Regions from separate parts of the Saxibacter everestensis genome, predicted to be linked through region 1. Evidence: riboswitches for the same ligand, from Rfam matches in the RefSeq annotation. Region 1 holds a riboswitch; the other holds the start of a gene.
What was found. Region 1 has a riboswitch for thiamine pyrophosphate ahead of LWF01_RS09765 (TenA family protein). Riboswitches for the same ligand answer to the same signal wherever they lie in the genome.

Region 1 (4,207 bases):
GCCACTACGAGTCCCTCCGGCAGGTTTGCCGACGTTCCGAGCAGTGGCCGATTGTCCGGCGTCGACGGCCGGGCGCGTGCCAGGGACTCGGTCAGCTCAAGCTCGCCGACCGCAGGCGCGACAACCTGCGCGTCACGAAGCAGCTGATAGACCCCGCCTGCAGCGACGCCCTCGTTCTCATCCTCACGGGAGGTCGCTCCGATCACGATCTCGCCGTTGTCCCGAGGCACCAGGTAGACCGGACGGGAATGAACGCTTGCCCGAACCGTTCCGGCGAGGAACGCCGGCATGGATGCGGGAGCACGCAGCCTCAGGATCTCTCCGTGCACGGCTCTAATCGGGAAGGAGACCGCGTCACCGATACCGGAGATTCTCCCGGTGCCCAGGCCTGCGGCAAGCACTACCCTGTCCGCATGGACGGTCTGACCGGCTGCCGTGGCGACCGCACGGACGGATGACCTGTCGGATGAGCAGATGACCCGAAGCACCCGGTCGGTGACGATACGCGCGCCGGCCTGGCACAGGGCCGCCCGCAGCGCGGTCGTCACCCGACGCGGATCGACGTGGTGGTCGGCGTCGATCTGCCAGGCAGAGGTGATGGCCGGCCCGATCAGCGGTTCGCGTTGCCTTAGTTCGCTGATCGGCAGGCGGCTGGGACTCAATCCAAGTTTGGCCTGGAACTCCGCGAGATCGGCCAAGGTCGCTCGATCCGCAGCATCTGCCCCCACCACAAGCGTTGGCGATGTGCTGTAGCCGAGCCGGTGGCCGGTTGCTTCCTCGAGATCGGTCACAAACCCGGGCCAGCGCCGCATCGATGCCAGGTTCAGCGCTAACAGGTCTGTTTCCTGATAGGTCAGCTCGCTTGTTGCGGCAAGCATCCCGGCCGCTGCGCGCGATGCGCCCTCCGCAGGGGACGGATCGATCACGGTGACGGACAGCCCGCATTGCGAAGCCCGCCACGCGATCGACAGCCCGACGATGCCGGCACCTACTACGACGACGTCGCTTGAATTCTGCAATCTGGCCTCCCTTCGCCGGAATTACCCGGAGCAGGTTCAACGGTCGGCGTTCGCAACGCCCTCTCAGCCCGTTCGGGCTCCCGTGGGAATTCTTAAGTTTATCCTGTCGCCGGACTCAGGGAGCACGGCGGAGGCACCTAGAGGCGATGGTATAGCTTCGAGGCGAGGTCCAACCCGCTAACAGGAGAGCCAGATGACGCATCAGAATCCCGAGTCACGGTCTGTCGATTCCGTGGGGTCACGTGCCCGCCGGCTGACGACGGCGCAGCTCTACCTGTGTGTGGACTCCCGACGGGATCAGGGCGACCTTGAGCAGTTCCTCGACGCGGCACTGGCCGGGGGAGTGGACATCGTGCAGCTTCGGGACAAGTCGATCGAGGCCCGGGAGGAGCTTGAACTGCTCGAGCTCTTCGCGGCGGCAGCGGCTCGTCATGGCGCACTGCACGCCGTGAATGACCGCGCCGATATCGCCCGGCTCTCGGGCGCACCCGTGCTCCACCTGGGCCAGGACGATCTGCCGGTCCCTGCGGCACGCAGCCTGCTCGGCGACGACGCCATCCTCGGGCTGTCGACTCACCGGCCGGAAGAAACTGCCGCCGCGGTCGACCAGCCGGGCTTGGACTACTTCTGCACCGGCCCGGTCTGGTCGACACCCACAAAGCCCGGCCGCGCCGCCGTCGGCCTCGAACTCGTCCGCTTCGCCCATGAAGAATCCGCCAGGCGGCAGTCAAGCCGGCCGTGGTTCGCCATCGGCGGCATCGATCACTCGACGATTGGCCAGGTACGCGATGCCGGCGCACAGCGTGTCGTTGTGGTCCGTGCGATAACGGATGCCAGCAATCCGACCGACGCGGCGCAGAAACTGCGCGCCGAACTTGGCCCCCTCGACGCGGAAGCACAGCCGACGCTAGGGTAGGCAGCATCACCACGGGAGCCGAAAGGCTGAGAGGGCGCATCAGGCGCCGACCGTTGAACCTGCTCCGGCTAGTACCGGCGAAGGAAGAGGAGACAGATGAGCACCGTGCTGCACCCCGGAACGTCCCGCCCGGCTCCGGCGACCAACCCCGCAGACGACTCGGAGTTGCCGCTCCGTGCGGTGTTATGGGCGGACACCGCGGAAATATTCGACCAGATCCTGGCGCATCCGTTCATCGCGGGTTTAGGCGACGGGTCATTGGATCCGGTCCGGTTCGGCAGCTATTTGGCGCAGGACTCGCTGTATCTGGGCAAGTATGCGCAGGCGCTTGCCGCGCTCGCAGGGCGGGCACCAGACTCGGAAGGCATCAGGATATTCGCCTCGGGCGCCGTCGGCGCATTGGCAGAGGAATCCGGCCTGCACCAGGAACTTCTCGATCAGCTTCTGCCACGCCTTGGCGATGCCCGGCCGGGCGACTTGCCGGCCAGTCCGACAACCGTGGCGTATACGGATTTCTTGCTGAAGTCCGCCGGCTCGGGGTCGTTCGCCGAGGCGCTCGGTGCGGTATTGCCGTGCTACTGGATCTACGCAGAAGTGGGTGCGGCGATGCAGCGGGCTTCATCACCGGACCCATTGTTCGCCCGTTGGATTGATACGTACGCGGCTCCGGAATTCGCCGGCCTCGTGGAACAGGTGCTGGGTTATGCGGATACCTGGGCTCGCGACGCTGGAGAGCGTGAGCGTCTCGCCTTGCGCAAGGCATACTTCCGGGGTGCCCAGTTCGAATGGATGTTCTGGGATGCTGCCTGGCGACTTGAGCGCTGGCCGGTCGGGGCGGAAGGAATTATCGCTCGTTCAACGGCTTCGGTGGCGGAGTAGCCATGGGCGAGATCAGGAACATTCTGACGATCGCCGGTACCGACCCAAGTGGCGGGGCAGGCATCCAGGCGGACCTGAAGACGTTCTCGGCGCTGGGCGGATATGGCACCAGCGTCATCACTGCTCTGGTTGCCCAGAATACCCAGGGCGTGGCGGAAGTCTTGCGAATACCACCCGCATTCGTCGCTGCGCAGTTGCGAAACCTGCTGGCGGACGTGCGGATCGATGCGGTGAAGATTGGCATGCTCGGATCCAGGGACGTGATCGAGGCGGTGGCCGGCGTACTCGGTGAGCATCCATTGCCGTATGTAGTTCTGGACCCGGTCATGGTTGCCAAGAGCGGCCACCGGCTGCTGGCGGCCGACGCGGTTTCGGCGCTGCGAACCGATCTGTTGCCGCTTGCCGACCTGGTCACTCCTAACCTTCCGGAAGCTGCGGACCTCACCGAACAGCCTGAGCCGGTCGACCGGGAACAGATGGCTAACCTGGCGGGCAGGCTGCTGGAACTCGGACCAGGTGCCGTCCTGCTGAAGGGCGGTCACCTGCCCGGCGAAATCTGCCCGGACCTTTTGCTGACACGCAGGGTGTCGTCACAGAGGGTGTCGTCAGACAGGGTTTTGTCAGACAGGGCCGAGCCTGGTGTCCGGCCCGGCGCGGTGGCCGGAGGCCTCGGCGAGCGGGAGTGCCACTGGCTGGAGGCGCCTCGGGTCGACACGCGGTCAACCCACGGCACCGGGTGCACTCTCTCGGCCGCCGTCGCGACCTTGCTCCCACAACTCGATGGCGACCTGCCCGCGGCAGTGCGGGCCGCGAAGGCTTATCTCACCGGCGCGCTCCGGGCCAGCGGACAGCTATCGGTCGGCGGGCCAGGCGGTCATGGCCCGGTGCACCACTTCTACCGGCAGTGGAATAGTGACCGGCAACCGGATAGCGCGCAGTGGAATGACGCCACCATCCACATGTCAGAATAAGTGCATGCGCGTACACCTCGGAACAGACCATGCCGGCTTCGAATTCAAGGAAGCCCTGGCGAAGCATCTCAGTGAAATTGGCCACGATGTCGTCGATCATGGGGCGACTGACTACGACGCCCAGGATGACTATCCTGCCTTCTGCATTGCGGCTGGACTTGGCGTGGTGAGCGATAGGGAAGCCGGGGTCAACGCGCTAGGCGTTGTGATCGGCGGATCGGGCAACGGCGAACAGATCGCGGCCAACAAGGTCTCGGGAGTGCGCGCGGCTTTGGCTTGGAATATCGATACCGCCAAGCTCGGCCGGCAACACAATGATGCGAATGTTGTCGCCGTCGGATCCAGGCAGCACAGCGAAGCCGAGGCGCTGAGCATTGTTGACGCGTTTCTTGCCGAGGAATTCAGTGCTGAGCCCCGCCATC
Region 2 (4,207 bases), 1.9 Mb from region 1:
CGGGCCGGAATCAGCCCGGCAAGCGTCAACGCCAGAGTCGACTTCCCGGATCCGTTCACCCCGACGATGCCGAGCGCCCGTGCCTGACTGATGGTCACGTCAATCCCACTGGCGGCCGGCATTCCGCGCTTGCTGCGGGAGACCGACAGCCCGCTGGCCTCAAGCAGAACGGCCTCGGCAGCACGTCCGGTAGCCGAAGTGGGACGGGAGCGCTGCCGCGCCCGGGCCTGCGGGATACCCGGCGCCACACCGGGCAGCCAGACGCCTGCGCCACTGAGTTCCTGCCGGAGCGCCGGTTCGTGCAGCACGTCCGGGCTGCCGTCAGCAATCAGGCCGCCGCCTGCGCCGAGAACCGCAACCCGGTCTACTGCCGCGGCCCACACCGCGACCCGGTGCTCGACAACGATCAGAGTCGCGCCGGTTGCATCCGCGACCCGGATGACGGCATCCCGGACCTCGGTGACGCCAGCCGGGTCGAGGTTGGCGGTCGGTTCGTCGAGGACGATAAGCCCGGGCCTCATCGCAATAACGCCAGCCAGCGCAAGGCGCTGCTTCTGCCCACCCGAAAGCAGGGCCGTCGGGTGGTCACGCCGCACGTCGAGACCGACGGCGTGGCGAGCGGCATCCACCCGGGGCCAGATCTGGTCCGGCGGGACGCACAGGTTCTCCAGGCCGAAGGCGATATCGTCCCCGACTCGTGCCAGGATTACCTGGCTTTCCGGGTCCTGCAGCACCAGGCCGCTGCCTCCCCGGTTGTGCTGCGGCGGCTTGCCGTCCACCAGCAGGGAGCCCTCGGCATAACCGGTGTCATCCGGCAGCACGCCGGCAAGGGCGTGCAGAAGGGTTGACTTTCCCGCACCGGACGAACCAAGCAGCAGCACGCGTTCACCGGGCGCGACCGAAAGATCCAGGTTGCGCACGGCAAATGCCTTACGGCCGGCATGCCGCCAGCCCCAGTCACGGGCCTCGATGGCAGCCGGGCGAACTTGCGCAGGCATGGTCAGATTTCCTTCGCGCTGCGCCCCGATGCGAAGGCCGAGAGCGCACCGGTCTTCGCCAGCGCCCGGGCAGCGAACCAGGACAGCAGCCCGGCGATGACCACTCCGGAAACCATCGCGGCGACTACGTAGCTCAACTGCCAGACGAACGCCCACTGGTTGTTGTACAGGATGTTCTCTGACACCCCGAGGAACAGTCCGGTGACCAGACCGGCGACCACGGCCACCAGCAGGTTGAACTTCCGGTACCGGAACAGCGCGAATCCCAGCTCGGCGCCCACGCCCTGAACAAAGCCGGAAATCAGCACCGTCATGCCGAAGTGCGTGCCAAGAACGCCCTCCACCGCCGCCGCGATCAGCTCGCAGAACAAGGCGGCGCCCGGCTTGCGGATTATCAGTCCACCGAGCACGCCGGCGATCAGCCAGCCGCCTGCGTACAGGCCGGCGATCGGCGGGAAGGCTGCGGTTGCCACTCCGATAACCGGGTAGAGGGCCGACCAGCCCCAGAACACCACGCCGACGGCGACGCCGAGAACGGCGGCCACGACAATGTCGACAACTCGCCAGGAGTGGCGTGGTTTTGCAACTGCTACAGAATCAGACATCAAAGCCTCCTGTGTTCAGGAGGGGTTCGAGAACTCGACTCCCTTCGCCGGTCCTAACCGGTGCAGGTTCGAGGGTCTGCGGCTTTAATTGGCCCGCACTCTCAGCACCCTTGTGGTGCTCCCCTGTCGTAGTTCCAAGCCTATCAGGGGCATGAACCTTCGGCGGCACAAGCACGTCGCCGATGTAAGCAACGTGGCGAATCTGTCATGGCTCCGCCCGCACGTTTCTGGGTTGTTCCAGTCCTGACACGATCACCCCGGCGCACCACCCTGGACTCTACGATGGCAACTGCGAGCGGCAGGTTGGTTTCCGCCCGCGCAATCTCCGCCCCGCCGAAAGAGGTACCCGTGCCCACCCCAGCATTCCGTCGATCCGTCAGACCAACAGCACGCCGTCGGCAAGCCACCGCCCTATTGCTGACGCTGCTCGCCGGAGCGGTCTTCTCCGCCATTGGCCTGGCCACTCCTTCGAGCGCGGCCACGACCTCGGTGCCCACCATGGTTGTCCTTGACGCTTCGGGGTCGATGAAGGCTGCCGATTCGAGCGGTACCCGGATGGACGCGGCTAAGGACGCGACGAAGTCATTGATCGATTCCGTGCCGGCGGATGCGCGGCTCGGACTGAGCGCCTACGGCACGTCGACGTCGAGCGCCGACTCCGCTAAGGCTGCGGGCTGCAAGGACGTGAAGACACTTGCCAAGGTGGGACCTGTCGACAAGGCAAGGCTCAAGAAGACGGTCGAGGGCATCAAGGCGTCGGGCTACACGCCAGTCGGGGCGGCACTCAAGGCGGCCGCCGCGGAACTGCCCACCAGCGGCGCCCGGTCCATCGTGTTGGTTTCCGACGGGATTGACACCTGCGCGCCGCCGGACGCCTGCGATGTCGCGAAGGACCTGAAAGAGAAGGGCTTCGACCTGAACGTTCACGTGGTGGGCTTCAAAGTGAAAGGCGGCGCGCGCAAACAGCTGAACTGTATCGCCGAGGCGACCGGCGGCAGCTATGCCGACGCCGGCGACACCAGGACGCTGACCGAAAAGCTGCAGACCCAGACGAAGCGCGGCATCGAAGGCTACAAGCCGACCGGAACCCCCGTCGAGGGAACTGAAGATCCGGCAGAAGCGCCGCTGATCGAACCGGGTCAGTACACCGATGTGCTCCGCGAGGCACCGGAGGGAGACCGGCAAGGTTCGGAACTGCACTACAAGATTCGACTCGACGGTTCCGAGCGGATCAACGTTGCGGCCACCTCGCTGCTACCGACGGCGAAGTCCGGCAGCAACGATTACTTCGGAGCCAAAATCGAACTGATGGACTCCGAAGGGGCCAGTTGCACGACGCGCAATAACAACGACCTTCAGGTCGGCACCGGGGCCGAAGCGCTGCCAACGACGATCAATTATTCTGCCGTCGATCCGGCAGACGAAAAGTACTGCAACCGGGAATCTGGCGAGTTCACCATCCTGGTTGCCCGACTCGGCGATTTGAAGGATGTCCAGGTACCGATCGAACTCATCGTCGGCACTGAGCCGATTCCGGCCAAGGCCGACGGAAAGCCTGCGGCCAGCTCACCCGAAAAGTTCGTCGCGCCGGCCGCTCGTTCTGGTGCCGCGCCGAGGGACGTCAAGGGTGGCGACAGCTTCAATACCGCCCCGGTGCTGACGCCCGGAACGTTCACGGACCGGATAGCCGTCGGCGAGCGCAGGTTCTACTCAGTTCCGGTCACTTACGGTCAGCGGTTGTCTGTGTCCGCCACTCCCGGAGGCGAGACGAAGGGCAGCCCGACGGCGAAGGTCGATATCGCCAACCCGCTGCGACAGAAATTGAGACTCTCCGAGGACAGCAGTTACGTAGCCAGCCTCAACAGCGGCGACTACTCCGTTGTCTCGGCCAGCACCATCGTTCCGGTGCGCTACCGGAACACCGAATCGCCGGACGAGGACATCCAGCAGTACTACCTGGACGGCAACTACTACTTCGTCGTCCAGATCGAGGACGAGGACGGCGACCCGAACAAGGGCGTCGAGGTGCCCTACACGCTCAACATCGACACTCCCGGCGAGATCGAAACGGGTGCGACGTATGAGAAGACGGAGGCGACGCCCGGCGATGACGGCAGGAAGGTGGACCCGCTGGCCGCGGTCACTACAGCCCTGACATCCCCATGGGTCTGGGGACCAGCGCTCGGCGTACTGGTGCTGGCGATCGGTGCCGCAATCCTGATTCCGCTGCTGCTTCGCCGGCGCAGGCGAGGCTGACGGCTGCCGAGTTGCTGGTTGAGTTACTGGCTGCTGCTGGCTGCGGGCAGGAGCTGTGCCGCGGGCTGCGCTCTCCGCAGGCCGGCCGCTAAACCCGGTCCGGAATCCCGTCATCCTCCTGCTTGAGCACACCGAGCGGCGCGTGCTCCGGCTCTGAACCGTCTGCGGATGACGATCTGCCGCCCTCAGTTGCTTTGGGCACAGGACGCCTGAATCCGCGGGTCACCAAGGCCAGGTAGCCGATGCCGAGGGCAAGCCACACGGCGCCGATGGCCTGCGCGCTCGCATGCAGTTGCGTCAGCAGGACGATATCGACGATGGCGCCGAGAACGGCGGGGATCGACGCGA

Region 2: another riboswitch for thiamine pyrophosphate. It lies ahead of LWF01_RS18565 (ECF transporter S component); the one in region 1 lies ahead of LWF01_RS09765 (TenA family protein).

The regions. Positions count from the first base shown of each region.
Region 1 covers NZ_CP090958.1:2,027,248-2,031,454, reverse strand. The annotation lists gene thiO (glycine oxidase ThiO) at 1-1,019, opposite strand, end outside; TPP riboswitch at 1,010-1,113, opposite strand; gene thiE (thiamine phosphate synthase) at 1,213-1,935, shown strand; TPP riboswitch at 1,937-2,038, shown strand; gene LWF01_RS09765 (TenA family protein) at 2,032-2,814, shown strand; gene thiD (bifunctional hydroxymethylpyrimidine kinase/phosphomethylpyrimidine kinase) at 2,817-3,785, shown strand; gene LWF01_RS09755 (ribose-5-phosphate isomerase) at 3,790-4,207, shown strand, end outside.
Region 2 covers NZ_CP090958.1:3,926,678-3,930,884, reverse strand. The annotation lists gene LWF01_RS18570 (ABC transporter ATP-binding protein) at 1-998, opposite strand, end outside; gene LWF01_RS18565 (ECF transporter S component) at 1,001-1,603, opposite strand; TPP riboswitch at 1,626-1,738, opposite strand; gene LWF01_RS18560 (vWA domain-containing protein) at 1,952-3,859, shown strand; gene LWF01_RS18555 (APC family permease) at 3,948-4,207, opposite strand, start outside.